Regions from separate parts of the Comamonas sp. Tr-654 genome, predicted to be linked through region 1. Evidence: riboswitches for the same ligand, from Rfam matches in the RefSeq annotation. Region 1 holds a riboswitch; each other region holds the start of a gene.
The links. A riboswitch is a leader RNA that binds a small molecule or an ion and turns the genes downstream of it on or off. The one in region 1 is predicted to bind thiamine pyrophosphate.

Region 1 (9,610 bases):
ACAGCGGCACAACCACATCCGCAACCTTGATCTGGCGCTGCACCATGCCCAGCGCACGATAGGCATCGGCACCTTTTTGCAGCGCAGCCATATCGAAGCTGCCCAGCGGCTGCCCCTGGACGGCGGGCAAGGAAGAGGCGTTACGCAGGCGTATCACATCCAGGTTGATGTCGCGGCGCGTGCCGTCGATGGCATATTTGCTGGCCAGCACCGAAGCCTCCTCGGGGTTCGCCATCATCCAGGCAGCGCTTTCGCGGTAGCCCTTGACGAAGGCCTTGAGCAAATCCTTCTTCTGCTGGAACACCTCTTCGCGCACCACAAACATGTCGCTTGACATATTGAGGTGGTCGCTGACCTGCATCACATTGACATCGCCGATGCCCTTGCGCAGACCCACGGTCAGACCGGTGTCCGTGGCGGCCGTGGCGTCAACCTGCCCTTGCATCAGGGGCGCAAAGTTCAGCAGGCCGGTCACGACAATGCTCACATCCGACTCCTTGAGGCCGGCCTGATGCAGCATCACCAGCAGGTTCTGGCGCGTGCCGCTGGCAAGGCTGTAGACGCCGATCTTCTTGCCCTTGAGGTCTGCGGGCTTGCGAATGCCCGAGGACTTCAGCGAGACCACGTTGAACACGTTCTGCGGATAGATGTCGTAGATCGCCACCAGCTTCTCGCCCTTGTCCAGCGCCATGAAGAACGAGCCGGGGTCGGTGAACGCCACGTCGGCCTGGCCGCTGAGGATGTTGCGGATCGCATCGCCGCCGCCCGCACCGGGAAGATAGGCCAGTTCCACGCCATTCGCCTTGAAAAAGCCTTTCTCGGGCTCGACCAGAATATTGGTGATCTCGCTGATGGGCTTGCTCCAGCCCGCCAGGCGAATCTTGCCCTGCAGAGGAACCGCCATGCTGGTGCCGGTCATGGCAAGGCCGCTCAGGCCTGCACAGGCGCCGAGCAGGCTGCGGCGGGAGATGAACGAAGTCTGGTTGCTGATGTGCATGACAAATGGTTTGAAGAAGCAGTCAGGCCCGGTTGCCGGACTGCGAGGTTGAAAAGTGATGGGAACGCAGCAAATAGCGCTCCAGAACAAGACAGGCCTGGTACAGCAGCAGGCCCATGGCGGCAATCAGCACCAGCGCCGCAAACATCAGCGTGGTGTCCATCATTCCCTGGGCGGCAATGACCACGGCCCCCAGGCCCTTGCTGGCGCCCATGAACTCGGCCACCACGGCTCCGACCAGCGCCAGCACCACGGCCACACGCAGCCCGGCCAGAATCGCGGGCAGCCCTGTCGGCAGCTTCAGGCGCAGCAGAGTCTGCAGTCTGGTAGCCCCCAGCATGCGAAACAGCTGCAGGCGCTGGGCATCCACCTGGCGCAGGCCCGTCAATGTGTTCTCCATCAGTGGGAAAAAGCAGATCAGCGCCGTGATCAGCACCGTCGGCAGCATGCCGAAGCCGAACCAGAGTACGAACAATGGCGCCAGAGCCAGCTTGGGCACGACCTGACTGACCACCACATAGGGCTTGAGCACGCGCTCCAGCAGTTCAGACTCGGCCAGTGCCATGCCGGCCAGCAGGCCCACGGCGCTGCCTATGAGCAGGCCCAGCAGCAAGGCCTGCAAGGTCGCCCAGAGATGCGGCCAGAAATAGCCGGACGCCAGACCCGACCACAGGGACAGCGCCACTGCCGAGGGTGCAGGCAAGACCAGCGCCGACAAGCCTAATTGCCTCGCAGCCATCTCCCACATTGCGATGACAGCTATCAAAAGCGAGGCAGACAGCCAGTGTGTTCTGTTCAGCAGGCCGCTCATGCGCCACCCCGGTCCATGGATGCGCGAATGCGCGCGCAATAGTCGTTGAACGCCGCGCCATGGCGCATGCTCTGCTGGCGCGGTTCTGCCAGCTCTATCAACCAGTCGTCCACGATGCGACCGCCATGCATGAGCGCAATGCGGTCACCCAGATAGACGGCCTCGTTGATGTCGTGGGTGACAAACAGCACCGTCGTGCCATGCCGATGGCAGGTACGCAGCAAATCATCCTGCAGCTCGGCGCGCGTGATGGCATCCAGTGCTGCAAAAGGCTCGTCGAGCAACAGCAGCGGCGGCTCCAGAATCAGGGCACGCGCCAGCGCCACGCGACTTTGCTGTCCGCCCGAGAGCTGGCGCGGATAGAGCGAAGCATGTTCGGCAAGACCCAGTTGCTCCAGCAACTGCATGGCCGCCTGTTGATCCTGCAGCCCGGGTTTGCGCTGCAGCGACACGGGCAGCAGCACGTTGTCGATCACCGTGTGCCAATCCAGCAAGGTCGGAGCCTGGAACATGAAGCCCAGCTGCGGCCCTGGCGCTGCCAGTTCGCTGCCGCGCAGCAAGACTTGCCCCGACTGAGGCCTGAGCAGGCCTGCCGCCAGCTTGAGCAGCGTGGTCTTGCCGCAGCCGCTGCGCCCCAGCAGGCAATGAAACTCTCCGGCCCCGATTTGCCAGTCCACACCATCCACCACGGGCGCTCGTCCCGGGTAGCTGTATCGGGCCTGCTTGAACTCCATGAATGCCACGGCGGTATCCACTCCCTCAGTCCGCATAAGAGGCCAGCGGCTGGGCCGCCAGCTCTGCCGACTGCTCGATCTCCGTCATGCGCACCAGATCCAGCAGGTTGAAGCGCCCGTCATGGTGCCAGCCCGCCTCGGGCATGCTCATGGAGCCGATGGCGCTGATACGCGTGACACCAACCGCACCCAACAGCCCCGCCAGGCGGTACAGCTCTTCGGGGCTGGCAGCAATGCCGGCGGTCTGCAGATAGTCACGCTGAGCGCCCACCACGGGCAGCACTGCATCGAGCCGGTCCACGGCCACCACCGCAATCGTGCGGTACAGCGCTGTCGGTGCCAGAGGCTGAAGACTCTCGCTGTAGGCCACGCTCCAGGACGCATCCACAGGCCCCAGCAGTTGGTGAGCTTCGCCGCCCCACTCCATGCTCTGCTGCCAGCGGGCCAGCGCCGCCGCTTCTTCCAGATCCAGCTCGCGGCGTGCGAAACGTCGCTGCAGATTGGCAAGCTCGGCCGCCAGATAGTCGGCAAAAGCACGCGGCGAAACCGGTGCCCCACGCTGCACATAGAACACATGGGGCGAGTAGCAGCCCTGCTGGTCGTAGCGCATCACGTCCCAGGCGGCCAGCCTTGCCATGCCAGGAGCCTTGAGCGTATCCAGCGCCTGCGCACCGATCAGGCCAAAGCCCAGCTTGTGGCCATGGGGCAAAAAGCGCGTCGTCACGGGCAGGCGACGGCGCAGCGCATCCAGAGTCTGGTTGCCACCGTAGGCCAGCACCGTATCGGCCTGGGCATAGAGCGCGTCGGCCTCCTCGCCGCCCGCGCCGCGCCACCAGACCACGGCCAGGCAATCGGCCAGCGGCGGATGCACCTCGGCAAGCAGGCGCGCAAACCAGCCTGCAAACAAGGGCTCGGCACTGGCCAGCTTGCCTATCGCAGGGGCCTTGACCAGCAAGCCGCAGACCAGGCTCCACAGCGACAGCGCAGGCACGTTGCCGGCCCAGCTATGCACCAGCAGGTCCGGGCCGAAAGCCCGTACGGCCCCGCCCTTGGCTGCCGGCTGAAAGCCGTCGAGCACTGCCGGGTTGGCAAAATCCTCGGCCACAAAGCGCTTGAGCTGCGCTGCACGAAAGGTCTTGAAAAACCCTGTCAGCCCCAGCCGCACCATATCGGCGTCATAGCCGCTGACCACAGGCAGCCAGGCTTCGGCCTGCTGGCGGTAGATGTCGTTGCGATCAAGCAGGCGGGCCATCGCACGATCGACGGCATCGATGATCTCGGCTACCGGCATGGGGCGTAGATGGATGGCCGCGGCCGCGCGCACGCGACCGGCCAGATCCCGCATCTGCTGCGCCGTCAGCACGGGCACACTGACTTCCAGCCTCTGGCCGTCCCGAGACTCGAAGTCCAGCGTCTGCCACTGCACTTCATCGTCGTTCAGGCCCGGCAGATAGCCTGCCTTGATACGCTTTAGCTTGCGCTGCTCGCTCATGCGCCGGCAGCTTTCACAAACTCTTCAACCGCCAGCGAGCATCCCTTGGCGGCAGCGCCCTCGGCGCGCCCCAGCAGCAAAAAGCCGTCTTTTTCCTGCTGGCCCGCCCACAGGCCCACATCCTCGGTCAGGATGGTGGTCACCGCGTTGTAGTTGGCCAGATCGCAATGCACCAGAATGCCGCGCTCACCAGCTGCCACGTCCCTGCCGGTGATCGGCTCGACCAGACGCGAACGGATCCAGTGCGGACCGGACTTGACCGAAGGCAGCGCCGCATTGCCATCGTCATAGAACTGGGTGCTCAGCTCCGTCATGCCATACATATTGAGGCACAGACTGCGCGGAACACCCAGCAGCTGCGAAAGCTCGGCATAGAACTCTTCAAGCGGCAGCTCGCGCGACTGCCCCTTGTAGCCGCCCGTATCCAGCACGCGGCTGCCCGCAGGCAAGCGGAAGCTGCGGCCCTGTTCACGCAGGGCATCCATGACATGGACCAGGCTGAAGCTCGCGCCCAGCAGGGCAAAGGGCTGGCCGCTGCGCTCGGACTCCTCCAGCGCTGCACACAGGGCCGGCATGTCCAGCCCTTCCGAGTTCAGGTAGTAGCGGCTGCCGGCCGAACCGAATTCGGAACAGGCCAGGGCCAGATAGTGGGCCAGCGAGGAATTGGGCATGGCCTGCTCATCGGGAAACAGAATGCCCATGGGCATGCGTTCCAGACCATGCATGAAACGTCGGGCGAAATAGCGCTTCATGGACAGGTCGTAGACATCGAGCTGCGGATGGAAATGACGTCCACGTGCGGCGCGGCCTGTGGTGCCGCTGGTCATGAATACACGCTCGGCGGGCGATGGCGGCTCGCTGCGCAGCTCCATCGCCTTGAAGGCATCGATGGGCACGGCCGGAACATCGCGCCAGCTCCTGACATTGCGCAGCGTGGCACCGCGTCGCTGGCAAAAGCTGCGAAACGGCGCATTGCATTCGTACTGATAGGCGAAAAGCCGCAGGGCGAGTTGGTTGAACTGGTCGTCGGTGCAGTCATCCATTGCGATGAAAGCAAGCAGATCGGCGACCAGCGAAGCGGCCTTGTCCATGAAATTCCTTCGAGAGCGGGGACGTCATGCTCCGAAGGCTTGCTGACCATGCGAGAACGCACTGCCCTGAGGTCAGCTTGCAAGCTCTTCTTCCGCCGGTATGAACCGGGTCAAGTTCGCGGGTGTAGATCTCAGCACTGGTGTGCACCCCGGAGCGCGGCGCCATCTTACCCCAACGGCGTCGCTGCACGGGGCCCGAGCTGCCGCATGAAAGTCGCGTCACTTGTAACCTGGGGTAAGGCTCCAGCACAGGTAGGAAGGACATCTACGGCAAAAACATCAAAACACTGCTGCCCAAATACAATCGACCCAGCACTGCAAGCTGCCTGGGACCTAACTTGCCACGGCGCCGACAATGGCGCATATGCGCCATGCCTGAAAGCGCGGCCTGTCGAGGTCATGGACTGTGTCAGCAGACGCTTGCAAATCATCCAGGGCACCGAACGCCCGCCCCAAGCCCCAGAGATATTTACATGCATTTTTCGCGCCTTTGCCATCTGGCAGGCTGGCCTGTGGCCGCCGCCGGACTGCTGCTGACGGCACAGTCCGCAATGGCCCAGCAAGCCGCCGCCCAGCCAGAGCTGCCCCAGCTGTCCGAAGTCACCGTGCGAAGCACCTTGCAGCAGTCTGCACTGGAGCAGACCCCGGCCTCCGTCACCGTGCTCGATGGCGAGCGCATGCGCGAGCGCAATCTGCAGGTCAATCTCTCGGAGTCCCTGAGCGCCGCTCCGGGCCTGCAGCTGCAGAACCGCCAGAACTACGCGCAAGACCTGCAGCTATCCATTCGCGGCTTTGGCGCGCGCTCCACCTTCGGCGTGCGCGGCATACAGATCTATGTGGACGGCATTCCCTCCACCATGCCGGATGGCCAGGGTCAGACCAACAATATCGATATCGCCTCGCTGGAGCGCGTGGAAGTGCTGCGCGGCCCCTACTCCGCGCTCTATGGCAACGCCTCTGGCGGCGTGATCAATGCCTATACCGAACGCGGCGAGGGAGCGCCCTCGGTGGAAAGCAGCTTTGCGCTGGGAAGCGACGGCCAGAAGCGACTGGGCCTCAAGGCTCAGGGCGAAGCCAACGGGATTGGCTATGTGCTTAGCGCCAGCCGTTTTCTGACCGACGGCTACCGGGCCCAGAGCGCAGCGGACAAAAACCTGTTCAACGCCCGCATCGATGTCAAGCCCGACGAATACAGTCAGCTGACCCTGGTGGCCAATCATGTGGACATAGATGCGAAGGACCCCGGTGGCATAGAGCCAATGAACTGGGCCAAGAATCCTAAGATGACCACGCCAAATGCGCTGACATACAACTCGCGCAAGAGCGTCAAGCAGACCCAAGCCGGCCTAACCTATGAACGCGAGTTGGGCGCAGGCCAGGCGCTGCGCTTCATGGCTTATGCCGGTCAACGTGAAATGATGCAGTTTCAGTCCACACCCAAGGCCTCACAGACTGGCTACAGAGGCGGAGTGATCGGCCTCAAGCGCGACTATGGCGGCATCGATGCACGCTGGAGCGGCAAATACGAACTGGGCAGCGGCAGCCTGAGCCTGATTGCCGGCCTGGCCGCCAATACCGTCAGGGAAGACCGCCAGGGCTACAAGAACTTTGTGGGCAACCAGCTGGGCGTGGTCGGCGATCTGGTGCGCGACGAGCGCAATACCCTCACCAGCATCGACCCCTATCTGCAAGCCTCCTGGGCCTTTGCGCCGCGCTGGAAGCTCGATGCAGGCCTGCGCTGGAGCAATGTGCAGTTCCAGTCGCGCGACCATTTCCTGGCCGACAAAGACGATAGCGGCAATGCCGGATTCCATAAGCTGCTACCGGTGGTTTCGCTGCAGCACGAGCTCAATCAGGACACCAATGTCTATGCCTCGCTGGGTCGCGGCATGGAAACACCGACCTTCAACGAGATCTCGTACCGCCCCGATCTGGTGGGCGGCCTGAACTTCGGCCTCAAACCTGCGGTATCGACCAGTGCCGAGCTGGGCATCAAGCAACGCTTCAATGTGGCCGGCCTGCGCGGCGACTGGTCTGCAGCGCTGTTCCAGACCAGTACCGACAATGAAATCGTGGTGGCCAGCAACGACAACGGCCGCACCTCTTATCAGAACGCAGGCAAAACACGCCGCCGCGGCATGGAGCTGAGCGGCACCACCTGGCTGATGCCCCAGCTGCGCCTGAACGGCGCGCTGACCGTGCTCGACGCCAGCCTGCGCAGCGGCTATTGCGACAGCAAGGGCCAGGACTGCATTCCCGCCGGCAACCGCATTGCCGGCACGGCCAGGCATCTGGGCTACCTGGGGCTGGAATGGCTTCCCGCCACCGACTGGCGCGTGGGTCTGGACTGGCGTCATGTGGGCCGAATTGCCGCCGACGACAAAAACCAGGTCTATGCCCCCAGCTACAACGTGGCCAGCCTGAGCGTGGGCTACACCCGGCGCCTGGGCGCCTGGAAGCTCAGTGCCTTTGCCCGCGTCGACAATCTGGCTGACAAGAACTATGTGGGCTCGGTCATCGTCAACGAAGGCAACGGACGCTATTACGAGCCGGCCCCAGGACGCCAATGGATGGCCGGGACCAGCCTTAGCTACCAGTTTTAGGCATGTCATCCGCGTTGACGGACAACAGCAAGCGGGCCTGGTGCCCGCTTTTTTCATGTCCGGACAGATCAAAGACGATTTTTCAGAAAAATATTTCGTGCGTACAAACTGCCTGTTCGAGCCCGAAAGCCGCCAATCCCGTGCCCGTTTTGCCTGCCTGGCGGCAGACGCCTGCAACAGGCTTGCGCTCATCAGCCCTGCAAGCCACGTCAAAACAAGGCTATTCACGGTCAATCTCGTGGATCCTCAAGCCGACGCTCATGCAGATTGAGCGGAGTTAGCCCCTGAAGCAGGCATGAACGGCGCACAGAAATCCTTCACTCTGCAACACGCTGCCATCAGGCGTGCAACTGCCACGAAATGCTGGGCAAACGGCAACAGGCGGCCACCCCTAGTAAAGAAATCATTTCTTATAGGAAATTCACATAAAAAGAGCTCAGATCGCAGACTTTTGAAAGCAAATTCACAGCGCTAGAATCCGCCACCAACGCTGCCTCGCATGTTTGAAGCCGGGGCAGGTTTCAGATTCCCCCGTATGTCAGCTCTTTTCGTTTTTTGCCATCCACATCCCAGCCAGGCGGCTTGCAGCCCTGCCGTTCCCGCAGCAGGAGCCGGCGCATGAGCGATGGTTTGCAGAGCCTGGCCCCGCAAGGCGTACAGCTGATCGACATACGGTTGCAGCGTGGCAAGACCCAGGTGTTCGACGGCCTGAACCTGAGCCTGGCGGAGAAGCGCATCGGCGTGATCGGCAACAACGGCGCGGGCAAGTCCAGCCTGTTCCGCCTGCTTTGCGGGCTCGATCTGCCTCAGGCAGGACAGGTACTGGTAGATGATGTGCCCTTGCTGCAGGCGCGCCAGAACCGGCCGGGCCTCGTCGGCCTGATGTTCCAGAACCCGGACGATCAGATCATCTTCCCCACCGTGGAGGAAGAACTGGCGCTGGGGCTGCGCCCCCAGGGCCTGAACAAGCAGCAGGCCAGAGCCAGGGCGCGTGAGCTGCTGGCCGCACGCGGTCTGGCCCACTGGGCCGAGCGAGCCGTCAGCAGCCTGAGCCAGGGCCAGCGCCAGCTCGTGTGCTGGCTCTCGCTGCTGATTGCCGCCCCCCAACTGCTGCTGCTGGACGAGCCCTTTGCCAGCCTGGACCTGCCTGGTCAGGCCCGTCTGGCCCAGGATATCGCCGCCGCACCGCAGCAGGTGCTGGTCTCCACCCATGTGCTCGATCATGTGCGCGACTTTGAACGCGTGATCTGGCTGGAGCAGGGCCGGCTGCGCGGCGACGGCCCGGGCCGCGACATCTGCAGCGCCTACGAGACTTCCGTGCGGGAGCAGCTGATGCAGGCAACCTCCCACGGAGACCTGCATGGGTAGCCTCTACAGCGAAGTTGCAACCTGGCTGCATCGCTGGTCGGCCGGCCTCAAGCTCCTGCTGCTGGCGGTTTTTGGCACGCTGCTGTTCCTGATAGCCAGCCCCTGGGTGCTTGCGGGCTGCGGCGCAACCTGCTTGCTACTCTGGATATCGCTGGGCCAAGCCACACAGGTGGCACGCCGGCTGATGCGCTCAGTCATCGTCGCAGCGCTGCTGGTGGCGGGCTTTCATGTCCTGATGGGCAATCCGGTGCTGGCGGCCGTCAGCAGCCTTCGGCTGGTCTGCGCCTCCACCCTGGGCATTGTGCTGACCGTGACCACGCGCCCCAGCGATCTGGTCGAGGTGCTGGAATGGCTGCTGGCCCCGCTGGCCCGCCTGGGCATCCCCACCGAGCGCGTGGCCATGCAGCTTGCGCTGATGCTGCGCTTTACCGAGCATTTCTTTGTGCAATGGAAGAAGCTGGACGAGGCATACCGGCTGCGCACCGGCAAAAGCGGCGGCCTGCGTCTGATTGCA
Region 2 (9,610 bases), on a different contig from region 1:
TCTGCGCTTGAAGACCGGCAAGATCGAACCCATGCAATGGATGAGCCTCGGTGTCATCGTGCTGTTCGGCGGCGCCACTTTGCTGGCCCATGACGACAACTTCATCAAATGGAAGCCCACGGTGCTGTACTGGCTCATGGGCGGCGCGCTGCTGATCGGCCAGCTGGTGTTCAGGAAGAACCTGCTGCGCTCCGTCATGGGTGCCCAGCTGCAGCTGCCCGATGCCATCTGGCTCAAGCTCAACTGGGCCTGGACCGCGTTCTTCGCGGCCATGGGTGCGCTCAACATCTGGGTGGCCTACAACTTCGACACCGACACCTGGGTCAATTTCAAGCTGTTTGGCGGCATGGGTCTGATGGTGGTGTTCGTGATTGCGCAAGCCATCTACATGAGCCGCTACCTGCCCCAGGACGGTGCGCCCAGCACCGCCGAAGCCAAGGACAAGCAGCCATGAGCGTGATCCTCAGCGCCCAGGCCATGGAAGCCGCCCTGCGCGAGCGTTTGGCCCCGACCCGGCTCGAAGTCATCGACGAGAGCTACCAGCATGCGGGCCATGTCGGTGCCAATGACAGCGGCGTGGGCACGCATTTTCGCGTGCGCATCGCCTGCCCCGCCTTTGATGGCAAAAGCCGCGTGGCACGCCATCGCCTTGTGTATGATGCACTGCAAGACTTCATTGACCAGGGTGCTCATGCCATCGCCATTGAAGTACTTTGAGAACCCACGGTTCTGACCACAGGCTCCTTGACGGGAGCCTGTTGTGTATGGACTGAACTTCATTCACTTTTCTCGATCTCAACTCGAATGAGCATGAAACAAAAGCAACTGGCCCGCATCGTGGGCGCCACAGTTCTGGGCTTTGCCGCCCTGTCCGCCTCGGCCCAGAATGTGGCCATCGTCAATGGCAAGGCCGTACCCATGGCCCGCGTCAACGCCCTGAAGGCCCAGATCGAAGCCAGCGGCCAGCCCGTGGCTCCCGAGATGGACAAGATGATCAAGGACGAGGTCATCGCCCGTGAAGTCTTCATGCAGGAAGCCAACCGCCGCGGTCTGGCCGCCTCCGAGGCCTACAAGCAGCAGATGGACATGGCCCGCCAGACCGTGCTGATCCGTGCGCTGTTCGAGGACTTCCAGAAGAAGAACCCCGTGACCGATGCCGAAGCCAAGGCCGAATACGACAAGTTCGTCGAAGCCAATGGCGGCAAGGAATACAAGGCCAGCCACATCCTGGTGGAATCCGAAGACCGCGCCAAGGCCATCATCGCCGAAGTGAAGGCCGGCAAGAAGTTCGAAGACATCGCCAAGAAGGAATCCAAGGACCCCGGATCGGGTGCCCGCGGCGGCGATCTGGACTGGGCCAACCCCAACAACTACGTGCCCGAGTTCACCGAGGCACTGATCAAGCTCAAGAAGGGCGAGATGACCGACGCGCCCGTCAAGAGCCAGTTTGGCTGGCACATCATCCGCATGGATGACGAGCGCCAGGCCGAAATGCCCAAGTTCGAGGATGTCAAGCCCCAGATCACCCAGCAGCTGCAACAGCAAAAGCTGCAGCAATTCCAGGATCAGCTGCGCAAAAGCGCAAAAATCCAGTAACATGCTCTTACGCCAGACCTGAAAAGGACTGGCCAGACCATCACCCAAGCCCGCGTCAAGCGGGCTTTTTTTGTCTCAACGCTGCGGTTTTGCTACATCTTCCGCAGCACCCTGACCAGACTCAGCATTGGCTGGCGGCAATTGCTCGGGCTTTCGCGGACGGCAATGCAAAGGGTTTGCCGGCGCCCCGGAGGCTATACCCTCGGCCTCTTTGGCAGCTTGTTCAAGAGATTCTTTCTCGGTCTGCAAGGGACAAAGCGGCAATGGCACGCCGGTTATCGAGCTTTGCGCCGCCACGGCATCACGCTGCGGCGCAGAAGCCCGGGGAGCCGGTCTGGCGGAGCGCGCCATGTCTTTACCGGTGCTTGCGCCGGAAGCCTGCGCAGCCTCGGACTGCGGTGCGGGGGCCGACGCCTGCCCATCCAGACTAGGCGATGCCTGCTGTGCCTTGGCTGGAGCCCGGCTCTGCCTGGATTTCTCAGCCCGCGAAGCCGACCCGGCTGCGCTGGCATCTGCTGCCGCCCCAGCAGAAGCGATTGCAGGCGCCGGCGCAGACGCCTGTGCAGCCGGGTCTATATCCGCAGGTTGGGCAGGCTCAGCCGCGACTTCGGAGCTGGAACCGGGTCCGGCGTCCGGCCCGCCCCGCCAGGCCGCATGCTGCAACATCAGCCAGCCCACCAGTCCGACGGCCGCCAGTCCGCCCAGCGCATGCCGCAGCCAGAATCGGTCGTTGGCCGCAGTTTTGTCCGCCAGTTCCGGGGGCTGCTGCCCCACACCTGCCGCACGCTGGCGTGCGCGCTCGAGAATGGCGGCGCTGCTTTGCGCACTGGGGCCACGGTCTTCTGCCACGGCCTCGTGGTAGAGCTCGCGCAGCGCATCGGGCTTGTCGTCGCCGGGCGGGGTTTCGGGGTGCATATTCATGCCAGTTCCTCCAGCGCGGCGCGCAGTTTGGCACGTGCATAGCGCAGGCGGCTTTTGGCTGTCTCCTCGGCAACACCGGTGGCCTGGGCAATTTCGGCCAGCGTCAGATCAGCCTCGACCTGCAGCAAAAAGCACTCGCGTTGCTCGGCCGGGAGCCGCGCCAGCGCAGCCAGAATGGCCTGGGCCATGAGTTGGCGATCGAGTTGCTGCTCGGGCTCGAAGCCCGATGCCGCAAACAGGCTCTCCGCCAGCCGTAGGGACTCTTGCGTGTCTGCTGACAGGCTGATGCCCGGCCTTTGCCTACGCCAGTGATCGACCAGGCGGTTGTGTGCCATGGTGAACAGCCAGGTCGTGAACTTGCTGCGCACCTCATAGCGGGAGGCACCGTCCACCACGGCAAACCAGAGGTCCTGCGCCAGATCATCGGCCAGCGCCGCATCGCCCGTGTTGCGATAGAAATAGCGCCACATGCGCAGGCTATGCCGGGCATAAAGCGTCTCGAAAGCCATGGCCTGCCCTGTGGCATAGCGGCGCATCAGGGCCTCATCGGCGGGTTGGGCTTGAGCAAGCGGCGGTGCAAGCATGCCCGCGATTATGCAAACTCCGGCAGCAGCGCACTCCGTTCAGTTACGGGGCGGGTCCGGGACAAAGCCATTGTCCCCGGGGAAAGGATTGGGCACGCGCGGCTGCGATGGCCGTGGACGGGGCTCGCGGATCACGCCTCTGGCGACCAGATTGGCATAGCTGTCGTAGCGGATACGCACCATCTGCCGGGGCTGGTCAGTGTCGGCCTCGAACTCCACCTGGGTGACTTGCGAGCGCTCAACCGCGCCATGGCCCGTGCCCAGCGAGGGGGCCGGCGAGGCCTGTGGTGCACGGCGCTCGGCGCTGCGGCTCTTGCTGGTGGCCTGCGGTATGGCACTATCGGCTGCGGCAGACTCCGCAGCCGATGCAGCGCTCGCGGCGTCCGACTCGTAGACTGGCCCTTGGTATCTGGCCGGCTCGGGCAGCTTTTCACGGTACAGCGCCACGCCAATCACCCCGACATCCTGCGGCCTGCCGGTTCTGGCGGCATAGGACATATCGCTTTGCGAGAAATAGAACGCAGCCACGTTGTCATTACTCTTGCGCCAGCCCCTCACGTCATAGCTGTCGCCCGCATCCAGCACATAGCCGCCTTCGGCGCGGGAGCTCGCCGTGCTGCCGTTGATGGCATTGACCCCGTCGACGCTGATAACGCCCATGATGCGGCGGCTCTCGAGGTTGCGGATGCGCACCGCGTAGTTGGCACCGGGGCGGCCCACTACCCACAGCTCCCCCTCGTGGCTGTACTGGGGCAGTACCCGACCCGTGGCGCGTTCGACGATGCTGATCTGGGCCAGCTTTGGGTTGCCGCGCGTCCAGGCCGAAGCCGGCGCGGCGGCCACCATCACAGCAGCGCAGAGCAGCGAAGCGCGCAGCAGATAGCCGCGCGACAGCAAGAAACCAGGAACCGGGGGTTCGATACGGACAGACAACATGGACAAGGCCTCCTCAAGATACAGCCACGGCGGCTGAAACCAACTTGTCGGAGGCTGAAACGCAGCAGCAGAGCCAACGGGGTCAATACCGGCCCTCCGATTTGCAAGCATTTGCAACACCGTTGGCAACACCGCTTGGCGCCGCAGTCCTGCTACAGCCCGGCATGTCTGGCACAATCGCGCTCGCTGCAGTCCAAGGCAGGCAGCAATGCTGGGGGTGTCCTGACCATGACCGGTCAGGGCTGAGAGAGTCCCTTTGAACCTGATTGCGCAAGCGGTTCTTGATGACCGCTTGCCCGAGATCATCCTCGCGCAGGGAAGCTGTCCAAGGTGTCAGACCGCGACTCGCCATGTCTTTGATGGCTTGCTGCGCAAACCATGCGGCCCCTGCTTCGTTTTTCTGGCGGAGCATTCATGAATTCATCTTCTTCCACATCGGCCAATCGGGCCCTGGCCCCGGTGACGGCGCAGGAGCGCGTCTTTGCCTGGCGCGACCATGCCTCGCTGTGGTTCAGTCTGGGCGTGGGCTTGCTGGTCATGCAGATGGGAGCCTATCTGCTGCCCGCGCTCAGCCCGCTGCATGCGCTGATCGCGATAGTCATCGGCTCCCTGATCGGCGCCGGCCTGCTGGGCTGGGTGGGCAAGCTAGGCTGCGACAGCGGCCTGTCCAGCGCCGGGCTGATGCACAGCGTCTACGGCCGCCGCTTCGCACGACTGCCTATCGTGCTCAACATCGTCCAGCTGCTGGGTTGGGGCAGTTTCGAGCTGGTGGTGATGCGTGACGCCACCGTGGCGCTGGGCAAGCAAAGCGGCATCATGGGCGCGGCCTACTGGCCCTGGCTGGCCACGTTGCTCTGGGGCAGCGTGATCTTGCTGCTGATGAGCGGCTCCATGACCACCCTGGTGCGCCGCATCATCTCGCGCGTTGCCTTGCCGCTGGTGATTGCCTCGCTGCTGTGGCTGAGCTGGCAATTCCTGAAAATGGCAAGCGTCACCGGCCTCGAAACCTTGCTGGCCCGCGAAGATGCCGGTGGCATGAGCATGCTTGGCGCCGTCGATCTGGTGATCGCCATGCCCATCAGCTGGCTGCCGCTGGTCGCCGACTATGCGCGCCACGGCAAAAGCGGCAAATCCGCGCTGACGGGCGCCTGGACCGGCTTTGCCCTGGCCAATATCTGGTGCTACTCCCTGGGCGTGCTGGTGGCCCTGACCCTGCCCAGCGAAGACTTGGTAACGGCCTTGCTGCTGGCCCAGGGCGGGCTGGTTGCCCTGTCGCTGATTCTGATCGACGAGGTGGACAACGCCTACGGCGATGCCTACTCGGGCGCCATGTCGGCCCACAGCCTGCAACCGGGCTGGAGCATTCGCCGCTGGGGCCTGCTGATCGCATCCCTGTGCACAGCGCTGGCCATGGTGCTGCCCATGCACAGCCTGGAGCCGTTTCTGCTGTTGCTCAGCTCCTGCTTTGTGCCGCTGTTCGGCGTGATGCTGGGTCGCCTGGCCTTTGGTACCGATGCCGTGGAGCTGATGCAAAAAGCGCCCGCCGTGCGCTGGGATGCCGTGGCCATCTGGGTGCTGGGCATTGCCTTCTATCACCTGCTGCCCTATGTCAGCACGGCCCTGGGCTCGGCCCTGCCCACGCTGGCGCTGACCTTTGCGGTGGCAGTCGCCACACGCCAGCTGCAGCCGCGCTCCGTTGCCGCCTGAGCAAGACTCAAATTCAATAGCAACCAGCGCCCTGCGACAGCGCATTTCAGCCTTACTTCTTACTTTCCTATCTTCTATCGGGCGCCCGCTGCCTGCAGCAGTTGCACCACGGCCTGCTGCCCGCGCTGGCGTGCATGGGCCAGGGCCGTCACCCCATCCTTGTCGGGCAGGTTCAGATCGGCCTTGGCATCGATCAGGGCCTGGATGATGGCCTGATGACGCGGCCCGCCATCGCTGAGCACCACGGCCTCCATCAGACAGGTCCAGCCCAGCCGGTTGACATGGTTCACATCCACACCTGCCGTGATCAGCGCCTGGGCTGTTTCCAGATGACCGCGCTCGCAGGCCGGAATCAGGGCCGTGCCGCCATAGCGGTTGGTGCTCTTGAGATCGGCACCATAGGAAATCGTCATGCGCACAATCTCCAGCCTGCCCTGCGCGCCGGCCAGCAGATAGGCGCTGTCCTGCATCTGGTTCCGGATATTGGGGCTGGCACCATGCATCAGCAGCGAACGTGCGACCTCGATATGGTTGGCCGCCGTGGCCAGCAGCAAAGGCGTATTGCCGCGGGCGTCCTGCACGTCGACGGGCACGTTGCCGGCCAGCAGATTGCGCACCGCCACGGCATCGCCCTGCGCGGCAGCAGCCAGCAATTGCTGGCCCGGCATCTGCAGGTCCCCGGCTTTTGCCGCCGCAGCGGCGGCAGGTGTTGCAGCTGGAGCATTCGCCGACGCCCTACTCTGGCAGGCCGTGAGCAGCGTTGCTGCGGCCAGAGCCGTCATCGCAAGCATCAATCGGGTGGTCAACGAGGCGCTCCCATGGGGGCGGACTGGCTGGTTCATGGCATTCCTTGATGGCTGGCTGGGTGTTCAGCCCCTGTCAGCTTTCTACAGGAACTATAGCTAGACACGCAAGTCCGATGGGGGTTACAGCATGTTTTCAATCGATAAAAGGAGAATCTGCCCCGTGTCTTGCAACCGCTGGATCCGCACCGCCGCCACTTCAAGCCTGATCGCGCTGGGTGCGCTTACCGCCGGCCTGCTGCCGGCCCTCGCACAAGCCCAGGAATTCGTCAGCATCAAGGGCAAGACCGTGAATGTGCGCGAGCAGCCCAACACCCGCTCCGCGACCCTCTGGGAACTGAGCAAGGGCTACCCGCTGCAAGTCACCCAGCGCAAGGGCCAGTGGCTACGCGTGAAGGACTATGAGTCCACGCTGGGATGGGTCCACGCCCCGCTGACCAGCAAGAGCCCGCATATGGTCGTGACTGCACGCACGGCCAATCTGCGCTCCGGCCCCGGCCAGAAGCACAGCCGGGTAGGCAAGCTGGAACAAAATGAAGTGTTGCAGACGCTGAAAAAGCAAGGCAGCTGGGCCCAGGTCCAGCGCAGCAACGGCCAGAGCGGCTGGGTGGCCAAGAATCTGGTCTGGGGCTGGTAAGCCCGGCAACAGGCGCCCCAAAAGGTAAAGGCCTGCAGTTGCAGGCCTTTTTTGCGAGTGCCGGCAATCAGCCTTCGACGATCAGCTGCGCGCGCGGCGCATAGCCGTGGTTGAGGGGGCCTTGGCCCTGGCCGGTGTAGACCTCGGCCCCCGCCTCGATGGCGCCCAGGATATAGCGCCGCGCCTCGGTCACCGCGGCCTCCAGCACCAGCCCCTGGGCCAGGAAGGAGGCAATCGCCGACGAAAGCGTGCAGCCCGTGCCATGGCCGTTATGGGTGACGATGCGCTGCGACTGCAGGCGCAGATAGTCGCTGGCCTGCTGACCTTGCCGGCCCAGCACATCCATGACAAGATTGCCGCTCAGATGCCCGCCCTTGAGCAGCACCGCAGGCGCTCCGATGGCCAGCAGATCGGCCACGGCCGCATCCAGCGCTGCAATGCCGTCGATGCTGCGACCCAGCAGCAAAGCTGCTTCATCCAGATTGGGGGTAATCACCGTCGCCAGCGGGAACAGCTCTCGCACCAGCGCCTGGGCCGTCTCGGGAACGATCAGGCGGTCGCCACTGGTGGCCACCATCACGGGGTCCAGCACCACGTTCCTGATCTGGTGGCGACGGATCGCATCCGCCACCACGCTCACCACATCGGGGGTGGCCAGCATGCCGATCTTGACGGCATCGACGCCTATGTCTTGCACAACGGCATCGATCTGGCCGCGCACGGTATCGAGCGGAATGCCGTGAATGCCCGTCACGCCCAGCGTGTTCTGCACGGTGATGGCCGTGATCGCCGTCATGCCGTAGCAGCCCAGTGCCGCACAGGTCTTGAGGTCGGCCTGGATGCCGGCGCCACCGCCGCTGTCCGAGCCGGCGATGGAGAGCACGCGTGCATAGCGCTTTTTTGCGGCGCCGGAGATAGAGGAAGAAGCAATCACTGTCATGGCAAAAATTATCGCCCATGCGCATGGTCAATGCGTGCTGTTTGCGGTTGTGCTGTAATGTCCAACGGACGAAACAGGGGTGTCCCGCAGGCAATCAGCCTGTGCGGACTGAGAAACACCCTGGGGCTGCGCCAGCCACCGGCTGCGCACCAGAGCACCATCCGTGCCCTGTGCCCCCTGCACCCGATCCAGGTCATGCTGGCGTGGGGAGTTTCACAAGCCGCAAGGCATGCCGCGTTTTGTCCTGCACATGGCCCTGTTCCTGTGTCCGGATGGAAAACGATTTGCACATGTCATTGCTACAAGCTTCTTCAAAGATCGCAATTCTCGGCGGCGGCCTCATGGGCCGTCTGCTGTCGCTGGCCCTGGCTCAGCGCGGTCATGCCATCGACCTCTATGACGCCCATGGCCCGCAAGGCGATGGTGCTGCGGCGCGCGTGGCGGCTGCCATGCTGGCGCCGCTGGCCGAGTCGGCCATTACCGAGCCCGGCGTGGTGCGCATGGGCCAGCATGGGCTCAAGCGCTGGCCCGAGCTGATAGCTCAGCTCGAGCAGCATGTGTTCCTGCAGCAAAACGGCACGCTGATTCTCTGGCACCGCCAGGATCAGGGCGACGCGGCGCGCTTTTTCGGCCTGCTGGAGAAAAACCGGCGCATCAACCCCAGCCTGCCGGCCATGCAGGAGAAGACCGGCGCGGCGCTGCAGGACTGCGAGCCCGCGCTGCAGGGGCGCTTCAACCAGGCCGTCTATCTGCCCGGCGAAGGCCAGCTGGACAACCGCCAGCTGCTGACGGCGCTGGTCGACAAGCTCAGCGCACTGGGCGTGCAGTTGCACTGGGAGAGCCCGCGCGAGGTTGGCGACTTCCGCCCCGGCGAGGCCGGTCAGCCCGACTTCGTGTTCGACTGCCGGGGCCTGGGTGCCCGCACCCAATGGAAGCAGCTGCGCGGCATTCGCGGCGAAGTGGTGCGCATCCATGCCCCCGAAGTCACGCTGCAGCGCCCCACACGCCTGATCCATCCACGCTACCCCATCTATATCGCGCCCAAGGAAGACCATCTGTTCGTGATTGGCGCGACCGAGATCGAGTCCGACGATATGTCGCCGGCCAGCGTGCGCTCCACGCTGGAGCTGCTGAGCGCGGCCTATACCGTGCACTCCGGCTTTGCCGAAGGCCGGATTGTGGAGATCGCCACCCAGTGCCGCCCCACCCTGCCCGATAATCTGCCCGCCGTGCGTCTGCTGACTCCGCGCGTCATGGAAGTCAACGGCCTCTACCGTCACGGCTTCATGATCTCGCCCGCCATGCTGGACGTGGTGCTGGAGCTGCTGGACCACAGCGACTCGCCGCTGGCGCGCGAGTTCGATGTCGCCGTGCATCGTGGCTGAACTGCGAGCCCGAACTTTGGCGCACAGCACTTGCACCCCTGGCGCACGCAAGCGCCGCCGTGCAGAGGTTTAACTTAGCACCCGCTTTATTTTCCGTTTCC
Region 3 (9,610 bases), on a different contig from region 1:
ATTGTGAGTGCGTTGGCGATGCAGCCCGGAGCAAAACTGGGCTGAACTACGCGGGTAAGAACGTAAAAGCCGCGACCGGCGATGCGGGGCGGCGACAATGGGCGCAATTCTACCCAGCCTGCGCTTTTTTTGCTTGTTCGTCCCGGCGACCCGAGGGTCTTCTCGGCGGCGCTTGCGGATGCAAGAGAGAACGGGCCGCGTAGGCTGCTGTCTTATCAAGGCCACAAGTGGGGCCTTTTGCATTGTTCTGCGTTGATGAAAACCCGATTCGTACTGATTGAAACCAGCCATGCCGGCAATGTGGGCGCGGCTGCCCGAGCGCTCAAGACCATGGGCTTCGACGACCTGGTGCTGGTGCGCCCGCGCTACAAGAACGTGCTGCGCAAGGAAGAGACCATCCAGCGTGCCAGCGGCGCACTGGACGTGCTGGACAGGGCCCGCGTGGTCGATACCCTGGATGAAGCCCTGGAGGGCATCAGCCATATGTGCGCCACGGCGATGACGCCGCGTGACTTCGGCCCGCCCACACGCACGCCGCGCGAGCATTTCGAGTTGCTCCTGAAAGGAGAGCTGGATAGGCGCTCCATACCTGCCGAGGATGCCGGTCTGACCGATAACCAGCCCACGCCCGGTGCGGTCTGCAACCAGAAGGGCGTGGCCTTTCTGTTCGGCTGCGAGCGCTTTGGCATGAGTAACGACGATGTCTACCGCTGCGACGTGGCGCTGTCGATTCCGTCCAATCCGCAGTTCGGCTCGCTCAATCTGGGCTCGGCGATTCAGGTTGTTGCCTATGACTGGCGCGCAGCGCTTGGCGGCTTTCCCGTGGTGGAGCACACGCCCGAGGTGCATCGCGCCGACATGGCCCAGGTGCAGGGCATGCTGGGTCATTGGGAACAGGCCCTGGCCCATATCGGCTTTCTGGACCCGGCGGCGCCCAAGAAGCTCATGCCCCGGCTTAACCAGCTTTTCAACCGCGCGCAGCTGACCCAGGAAGAAATCCATATTCTTCGCGGTGTTGCCAAAGCCATGCTGCAGAGCCAGCCACCAACCCGCTAGACTTCACAAGCTAAACATTTCCTCACGTTGTTATTTGATGCTTGCTCGCCTGCGCTCCGACATCCAGTGCATTCTTGACCGCGACCCTGCGGCCCGCAGCACCTGGGAGGTCATCACCTGTTATCCGGGGCTGCACGCCATCTGGCTGCAGCGCCCTGCACACTGGTGCTGGACGCATGGCTTCAAATGGCTGGGCCGCTTCATCTCGCACATGGGGCGCTGGTTCACCGGCATTGAAATCCACCCCGGTGCGGTCATCGGCCGCGAGGTCTTTATCGATCACGGAATGGGTGTGGTGATCGGCGAAACCGCCGTGGTGGGCGATGGCTGCACGATCTATCACGGTGTGACCCTGGGCGGCACCTCGCTGTACAAGGGTGCCAAGCGTCACCCGACCCTGGGCAAGAACGTGGTGGTCAGTGCCGGCGCCAAGGTGCTGGGCGGCTTCGAGGTGGGCGATGGTGCCAAGATCGGCAGCAATGCCGTGGTCATCAAGCCCGTGCCCGCAGGTGCTACGGCCGTCGGCATTCCGGCGCGCATCATTCCCAGCAAGACCGGGCAAAGCGCCGATGTGACCGAGCATGAGCTGGCTACCAAGGTCGAGGCCAAAGCGCAAGCGGCCGCCGTGATTGACGAGGATTGCGGCAAGAGCGGCTTCACCGCCTATGGCGTGACGGCCGAAGTCGACCCCGTGGCCCAGGCCATGCGTTCGCTGTCTGAAGGCGCAGCCGGTCACGAAAAGCAGATCGCGCTGCTGTGGGCCGCCATTGAGAAGCTCTCCATCCAGGGCCATGTCAAGGACTGCGTGCCTTGCGAGTCCGAACGCCCAGAGGCCTTCCAGAAAGACAAGATCGATCAGATTCTAGGAAAGTAGGCCTCAAACGCTTATCTATCAAGCGGTTGATGCTTCTTTTTTGGATAGTGAAAGCCAGCGCCTGTCGCTGGTTTTTTTCATGGTGCTTGCCCGTAGTCGATTTGAGGGGCGCAAGCCCTGTCCATCCGCTCAAGACTGCTTGTCAACTCAAACCCAAGGCGAGCAATGATGAATGTGGAACAGGCCCTGCGACAGCGTCATTCGGTACGTGCTTTTTTGCCAAGGACGGTGGATGCGGTGCTAGTCAGGGATTTGCTGGCGCAGGGCGGACAGGCGGCTTCCGGCGGCAATCTCCAGCCCTGGCGCGTGATGGCACTGACGGGCACAAGTCTGCAGGCATTGCGCCAGGCCATGTCCGAGGCGACCCCTGACTCCGATGCGGCCCAGGTCTATCCGGCTCAGCTCTGGGAGCCCTATCGCAGCCGCCGCTTCGACAATGGCGAGGATCTCTATCGTTCATTGGGCATGGGGCGCGAGGACAGGGCCGGGCGGCTGCGGCAGCTGGCCAGCAACGCCCAGATGTTTGGCGCGCCGGTCGGCGTATTCGTGGCCGTCGAGAAACGCATGCTGCATGCGCAGTGGGTGGATCTGGGGATTTATCTGCAATCTCTGATGCTGCTGGCCGCCGACAAAGGCCTGGCCACCTGTGCCCAGGGCTTCTGGCGCAGTTACAGCACTTTTGTGAGCCGGCACCTGGAGCTGCCGCCGGGCTACCAGATTGCCTTTGGCTTGGCACTGGGTTATGAAGACAGCGCTGCGCCCATCAACCAGTGGCGCTCCACCAGGGCTGCGCCCGAGGACTGGTGCGAGCTGCGCGGGTTCGAGTAAGGCTTGTCTCGATGCCGGTGCAGGCGAGCGCTTGATGCTTCTGCCTATGTGGCGAAAAGGCTGGGCCGCCGATGAAGCGCACGGCATGAGACCGGGCTCCATGCAGGCAGCCCGGTAGCTTCTTCAATAACGGTGGTTTACTTCCACAGCGCGCACTTGCTCTCTTCCTTGGTGGTGAAGACCTGGTCGCCGGGCAGGGTCTTGAGTACCTTGAAGTAATCCCAGGCCTTCTTCGATTCGGCCGGTGCCTTGACCTGCAGCAGATACATATCGTGGGCATAGCGGCCATCGGGACGAACCACACCCTTGGCATAGAAGTCCGACAGCGGCGTGGCCTTGAAGCCGGCCATGATCTTGTCGGCATCGGTCGTACCCAGCTTCTCGGCCAGCTTCAGATACTGCATGGCGGCCGAGTAGTTGGCGGCCTGCAGTGAAGTGGGCATCTTCTTGAACTTGGCAAAGAAACGATCCGAGAACTTGCGGCTTTCGGGATTCAGGTCCCAATACCAGCTGTCGGTGAACATCAGACCTTCCGTGGCCTTGAGGCCCAGACTGTGGATGTCGGAGCTGAACAGCAGCAGGCCGGCCAGCTTCATGGTCTTGGTCAGGCCGAATTCGCGAGCCGACTTGATGGCATTGATGGTGTCGCCGCCGGCGTTGGCCAGGCCCAGGATCTGGGCCTTGGAGTTCTGGGCCTGCAGCAGAAAGGAGGAGAAGTCAGCCGTATTCAGCGGGTGCTTTACATTGCCCAGCACCTTGCCGCCTGTGGCATTGATGACGCGCGTGGTATCGGCTTCCAGCGCCTGGCCAAAGGCATAGTCCGCCGTCAGAAAGAACCAGTTCTTGCCGCCCAGCTCCACCACGGCCTTGCCCGTGCCCTTGGCCAGTGCCACGGTGTCATAGGCATAGTGCACAAAATAGGGGCTGCACTGCTCGTTGGTCAGCGCCGAGGTGCCGGCACCGTTGATGATGTAGACCTTTTTCTTCTCGTCGGCCACCTTGCCCATGGCCAGACCGGCACTGGAAGTGGTGCCCCCGATCAGCATGCTCATCCCTTGGGTGTCGAACCACTCGCGCGCCTTGCTGGCTGCGATATCGGCCTTGTTTTGGTGGTCGGCCGTCAGCACCTCGATGGGCTTGCCCAGCAGTTTGCCGCCGAAGTCGTCCACGGCCATCTGCACGGCCAGAGCACCGCCCTTGCCGTCCACATCGGAGTAGAGGCCCGACATGTCGGTGATGAAGCCGATGCGAATCTTGTCCTGCGCCTGAGCGCCTGCAGCGGCCAGCAGGCAGCCCAATGCCAGCGTCAATGTTCTGGGGGAGAAAGCGGTAGCGGAGCAAACAGAGCGAGGCTTCATCAGAGTCATCTCCTGAGATGGTGAGTACCCGGTCACTGCGACGGGCAGCCAGCATGGTCGCAGTTGACGCAGGCCGCGCCATCAGGGCAAGCACCGGGGCGGCTCGCTCAAGGTATCCGGCGCGACTTGGGAAAATGCCGCAAGCTTCTACACTGCAGTGCAGCAATTTTGGAAAGAACAAGAGATGGATATTCGTCAAGCATTGCAGCAGCGCCGCTCGGTACGCGCTTTTCTGCCCCAGAACGTGGCTGCAGCCACGGTGCGGGGCTTGCTGGAGACTGCAGCGCAGGCCGCGTCCGGCGGCAATATGCAGCCCTGGCGTGTGACCGCCGTGGGCGGGCAGGCGCTCGAGGATCTATGTGCCAGGGCCAAAGAGACAGAGGCGGTGCCGCGTCCCGGCCTGTCCTATCCACCCGGACTGTGGGAGCCCTATCGCAGCCGCCGTTTTGAAAATGGCGAGGATCTGTACCGCTCACTCAATATCGGCCGCGAGGACAAGGCCGCACGCCTGGCCCAACTGGCCAAGAACGGCCAGATGTTCGGTGCGCCCGTGGGCATTTTTGTGGCTGTGGAAGAGCGCATGGGCTATGCGCAATGGGTGGATCTGGGCATTTACCTGCAGTCCTTCATGCTGCTGGCCGTGGAGCATGGCCTGGCCACCTGCGCCCAGGGCTTTTGGCGCATGTACAACGATATGCTGATCGAGCAACTGGCCTTGCCCGAGGGCTACCAGATTGCCTTCGGCATCGCCCTGGGTTACGAGGACGTCAGCGCTCCCATCAACCAGTGGCGCGCAAGCCGTGCGGCCAGCCATGAATGGCTGGCGCTGAAAGGGCTGGACGAGGCTGCGGATTAGGCACCTGAGAGTCAGGAGAGTTAAACCGCTGCAATGCACGTACTACATGCTGCAAAACCAGCCTATACTGCATGCAGCTCCGGGGTGTGCGAAAGCGCTGAGATGCCAGTCACTGTGAAAACAGTGCAGGCGAACCCGACGAACTTGATCCGGTTCATACCGGCGGAAGAAGAGCGGGACCCTGACGCAGGGCTTATGGATGGACAGGACAGCCGGCACCAGTGCCAGCCCTGAAAACCATGGGCACAGCAAACCCCAGGCGCCTCGCGCACTGGGGTTTTGTCTTTTCTGGGCAGCCGGTGCGTGAAGAACCAGGCCGAAATTGCAGAATTTCGGCGGCACAGGCCGGATACCTCATAGGGGGTCGAGCCAGTGCAGGGCAAGATCAGAGCGGGGCCGCACTCCACGGAGCGTTTGATGCATTTCAACCGCTTTGAGGAGACTGCGATGAACGCCCCTGATTCCATCTTTACGCCTGCTGCAGGCCATGCCCCCGATGCTGCCCGTTTTGCCGAGTTGCTGGCCCAGTCGCGCCAGCCATTTCCGGCATCGACCAAGAGCTATCTGAGCGGCGCGCTGCACCCCCAGCTGCGTGTGCCGGTGCGCGATATTGCGCTCTCCAATGGAGAGCAGGTCAGCGTCTACGATACCTCGGGCCCCTATACCGATCCCGCCGTGCAGATCGACGTGCGCCAGGGTCTTCCCAGCGTGCGTGCTGCCTGGATCGAAGCGCGCGGCGATAGCGAGTACTACGTGGGTCGTCAGCGCGTGGCGCTGGACGACGGCGGCAAGCGTGGCGAGGAAGATGCCCGCGTTGCCCAGCTGCGCGCCGAGGCAGCCGCGCTGCAGCGCCAGCCGCGCCGAGCCAAATCCGGCCAGAACGTGACCCAGATGCACTATGCCAAGCGCGGCATCATCACGCCCGAAATGGAGTATGTGGCCCTGCGCGAGAACGGCCGCCGCGAATGGATGGCGCAGTACCAGCAGGACGCGGCGCGCGAACTGCGTCTGGCCGGCAACAGCCTGGGCGCCAGCATTCCCAAGATCATCACGCCCGAATTCGTGCGCGACGAGGTGGCGCGCGGCCGCGCCATCATTCCGGCCAATATCAACCACCCTGAAATCGAGCCCATGGCGATCGGCCGCAATTTCAAGGTCAAGATCAACGCCAACATCGGTAATTCGGCCGTGACTTCCAGCATCGAGGAAGAGGTGGAAAAGCTGGTCTGGGCCATTCGCTGGGGCGCGGACAATGTCATGGATCTGTCCACCGGCAGGAACATCCACACCACGCGCGACTGGATCGTGCGCAACTCGCCCGTTCCCATCGGCACCGTGCCCATCTACCAGGCGTTGGAGAAGGTCGGCGGCATTGCCGAAGACCTGACCTGGGAGATCTTCCGCGACACCCTGGTCGAGCAGGCCGAGCAGGGCGTGGACTACTTCACCATCCATGCCGGCGTGCGCCTGGCCTATATCCACCTCACGGCCCAGCGCCGTACCGGCATTGTCTCGCGCGGCGGCTCCATCATGGCCAAGTGGTGCATGGCCCATCATCGCGAGAGCTTCCTCTACGAGCACTTCGAAGACATCTGCGACATCATGAAGCAGTACGACGTAAGCTTCTCGCTGGGCGACGGCCTGCGCCCCGGCTGCGCCAGCGATGCCAATGACGATGCCCAGTTTGCCGAACTGGCCACGCTGGGCGAGCTGACGCAGATCGCCTGGAAGCACGATGTGCAGACCATGATCGAAGGCCCCGGCCATGTGCCCATGCACATGATCCAGCAGAACATGACCGAGCAGCTCAAGCACTGCCACGAGGCACCGTTCTACACCTTGGGCCCGCTGACCATCGACATCGCTCCCGGCTATGACCATATTGCTTCGGCCATCGGCGCGGCCATGATCGGCTGGTTCGGCACGGCCATGCTGTGCTACGTCACGCCCAAGGAGCATCTGGGGCTGCCCGACCGCGACGACGTCAAGCAGGGCATCATCGCGTACAAGATCGCGGCCCACGCCGCCGACGTTGCCAAGGGCCATCCGGGCGCGCGCTCGCGTGACGATGCGCTTTCACAGGCGCGTTTCGACTTCCGCTGGCAGGACCAGTTCAACCTGGGCCTGGACCCTGACACGGCCCAGGCCTACCACGATGAGACCCTGCCCAAGGACAGCGCCAAGGTGGCCCATTTCTGCTCCATGTGCGGACCCAAGTTCTGCTCCATGAAGATCACCCAGGAAGTGCGCGACTTCGCCAAGCAGCAGGGTATGAGCGCCGAGCACAGCATTGCCGCGGGCATGAAGGCCAAGGCCCAGGAGTTCAACAAGGCGGGTGGGGATTTCTATATTCCCATCGCATCGGACACCACGGCACGTTGATCTGAGCTGGCAGCTATCCAATGAAAAAAGCGCAGGCCCTGGCTGCGCTTTTTTTTGGGGCGAGTGAGGCCTGGCCGAGCCTGAAGGTCAGATCAGGTATTCGGGGCGACCGGCTGCAACCCAAGCTCGATATCGGGCATTGATCTTCGGCGCAATCCGGTGGAACTGCTCCCAGTCGTCGCTCACGCCATACATGGTCTGTTCGTCGACACCGAACTCCTCGAAATAGTCATCCACAAACCTGCTGTCGTGGTCCTCGCCTCGGTAATAGGCCACGGCAAAGGCATTGCCTTCTTCGTTCAGTTCATGGTTCGTGAACTTCTCGTCGAGCACACGCAACAGAAATTGGGCGCCGCTCAGCTTCTCGTTCTTCAGCAGCTCGATCTCGTCTTCGGCTTCTTCGATCAGCTCTTGGCTGGCGCAGTCGTTGCGGATCAGCCAAGCCAGAAACATGCCTATATGCGTGGCGCCCGCGGCCTGCGGAAGATCGGCCGGAAAATCCCCGCCGTAGTGCCAGGACGCGTCGTCGTACTTCATCATCTCTCCTTGTATATGGGCTGCAAGGCAGCGTCCCGCATCCGGGACATTGTCTTTCGCGCTGGGCGGGATCTTATCGGCTGCAGCCTGGTGCACAGGCCGGGTCCGGGCACTCCGGCACGGCATTCTTCTCGATCAGATGCATATGGAAGACATTTTTTCTGTCTCTGGACCATGCGCCATGAATATGCTGCCATGAGGGCGGGTCCGCACGCGGCAGCTTGCGCTCCAGGTAGTAGATGGCTAGGTCGTCGCCGGAGAATCCGGAGTTCAGAATCCGCCAGCGCAAAGGATTGGCGCCACGCAGAGGTTTGCCGTCGCAATAGATTTGCTCGCCGTCGCTGGCATACAGATCATTGCCCGGCATCACCTGCAGATGGCGGCTGAGGATACAGTTTTTCATTCTTCTGCCCCAGTACCACGCTGTCTGGGCATCGGATCCATAGCCGCCGCCCAGGTCGCGAAAAGTCAGAGGGTCGCTACCCGCAAGCGGCTTGAGCGAGGTTTCATATTCGAAATAGATACTGCTGCGGTCCAGCCAATACATGCCCAGCTGGCGAAAGCTGTTCCGGTCGATATTCGGCAGCCGACTCCAGGCGTGAAAGATGCTGTAGGCATCTCTGGCAATGAATTGCTGATCTTCAAAAATCTCGAAGCTCGCCGCGTCGGCGGTCGCCAGCCTGCGTCCCTGATGCCAGACCTTGGCATCCCGCAAGGCCCAGAGTTCGCTGCCGTAAGTGCCAATCACTTTCTGCCCGGGCAGATCGGCCAGTTTTTTTCCAGCTCATTGTTGCGGCCTTTGCTTATTCATGGAGAGATCCAGCGACCCTGTGGATTCGGGTGAGCAGGCGCCGCCGGATCAAACCGCTGACCGGTCGGATCAACCACCAGTAGGGGGTGAAGCTGCGCAGGGCGCTGCCATCGGTGCAATGTACCCGGGTTTGCGTCACCAGCTTCGTCCGGCCTTCGGGCGTCGGTTCCGTGCTGAAGTTGAGCACCAGCTTGGCCAGGTTGGCCTCGGTGTAGCGGGCAAACTGTGCTTCAGGTTCCTGCAGCCGGACCAGGCCGTAGTCGCGCTGCCAGAACCGTCCCAGGAGACCGAAGGCCAGTTCTTGGTCCGCGTCGCGACCCAGGGGCATGAAGTCTTCGAGGCTGAAAGCCGGGCGCTGGCTCAGTCCGCTTCTTGCCCCCAGCGTGCCAAGCAGACGATCGGGCAGCTCGCGCAGCCGGATAAAGCCCTTGGCCCATGGGTCTTGCGTGGTGCCGGGGAGCATGACCGCATCCAGCAATGTTTTGGGCGGCAGGTCCGAGATGAGGGTATGGCGCTCCTGGAACTGGAAGGTGGGAAGGTATTGATCGATCAGTTGCATCTTGGGTCAGGCGAATTTATCGAGTCCGGCGCGCAATCCTCTTCCGGTCTCGGAAGCGCAGATTGCCCGGCGACGGGCACCAGTCTGCGCCAGCTGGCTGTCGAAATGCAAAAGGCAAGCCGCAAGGCCTGCCTTTTTTGCTGAGCGATGCCGCAGGGCTGCGGCGTTTGGCTTAGAAAGGGTAGCTGGGAACGCCTCCCGTCAGATCCACCCAGCGGCCCAGCTCCAGCTGGTTGCCCTTGCCGGGCACCATGGCGTAGAACTCGGGAGCGAGCTGAGGCATGCCATGAGCGGCGATCGAACTCAGAGCGACCGAGCTCAGAGGAATGCCGTAATGGGCAAAGACCTG

Region 2: it holds a riboswitch for thiamine pyrophosphate, as region 1 does, so the genes downstream of both, F3J24_RS04530 (FAD-dependent oxidoreductase) here and F3J24_RS24555 (long-chain fatty acid--CoA ligase) in region 1, are expected to answer to the same signal.
Region 3: it holds a riboswitch for thiamine pyrophosphate, as region 1 does, so the genes downstream of both, thiC (phosphomethylpyrimidine synthase ThiC) here and F3J24_RS24555 (long-chain fatty acid--CoA ligase) in region 1, are expected to answer to the same signal.

The regions. Positions count from the first base shown of each region.
Region 1 covers NZ_VWWQ01000012.1:6,538-16,147, forward strand. The annotation lists gene F3J24_RS24535 (ABC transporter substrate-binding protein) at 1-997, opposite strand, end outside; gene F3J24_RS24540 (ABC transporter permease) at 1,020-1,808, opposite strand; gene F3J24_RS24545 (ABC transporter ATP-binding protein) at 1,805-2,578, opposite strand; gene F3J24_RS24550 (acyl-CoA reductase) at 2,568-4,034, opposite strand; gene F3J24_RS24555 (long-chain fatty acid--CoA ligase) at 4,031-5,125, opposite strand; TPP riboswitch at 5,196-5,287, opposite strand; gene F3J24_RS24560 (TonB-dependent receptor) at 5,599-7,728, shown strand; gene F3J24_RS24565 (hypothetical protein) at 7,784-7,999, shown strand; gene F3J24_RS24570 (energy-coupling factor ABC transporter ATP-binding protein) at 8,347-9,096, shown strand; gene F3J24_RS24575 (energy-coupling factor transporter transmembrane protein EcfT) at 9,089-9,610, shown strand, end outside.
Region 2 covers NZ_VWWQ01000001.1:989,359-998,968, forward strand. The annotation lists gene F3J24_RS04480 (septation protein A) at 1-454, shown strand, start outside; gene F3J24_RS04485 (BolA family transcriptional regulator) at 451-717, shown strand; gene F3J24_RS04490 (peptidylprolyl isomerase) at 805-1,596, shown strand; gene F3J24_RS04495 (hypothetical protein) at 1,672-2,517, opposite strand; gene F3J24_RS04500 (RNA polymerase sigma factor) at 2,514-3,101, opposite strand; gene F3J24_RS04505 (hypothetical protein) at 3,141-4,037, opposite strand; gene F3J24_RS04510 (cytosine permease) at 4,452-5,744, shown strand; gene F3J24_RS04515 (ankyrin repeat domain-containing protein) at 5,819-6,586, opposite strand; gene F3J24_RS04520 (SH3 domain-containing protein) at 6,711-7,184, shown strand; gene thiD (bifunctional hydroxymethylpyrimidine kinase/phosphomethylpyrimidine kinase) at 7,252-8,124, opposite strand; TPP riboswitch at 8,190-8,351, shown strand; gene F3J24_RS04530 (FAD-dependent oxidoreductase) at 8,415-9,509, shown strand.
Region 3 covers NZ_VWWQ01000005.1:307,414-317,023, reverse strand. The annotation lists gene F3J24_RS17130 (RNA methyltransferase) at 256-1,056, shown strand; gene cysE (serine O-acetyltransferase) at 1,094-1,930, shown strand; gene F3J24_RS17120 (nitroreductase) at 2,099-2,758, shown strand; gene F3J24_RS17115 (ABC transporter substrate-binding protein) at 2,896-4,116, opposite strand; gene F3J24_RS17110 (nitroreductase) at 4,301-4,972, shown strand; TPP riboswitch at 5,043-5,160, shown strand; gene thiC (phosphomethylpyrimidine synthase ThiC) at 5,420-7,354, shown strand; gene F3J24_RS17100 (hypothetical protein) at 7,442-7,891, opposite strand; gene F3J24_RS17095 (DKNYY domain-containing protein) at 7,965-8,606, opposite strand; gene F3J24_RS17090 (DUF2867 domain-containing protein) at 8,695-9,261, opposite strand; gene F3J24_RS17085 (ImpA family metalloprotease) at 9,434-9,610, opposite strand, start outside.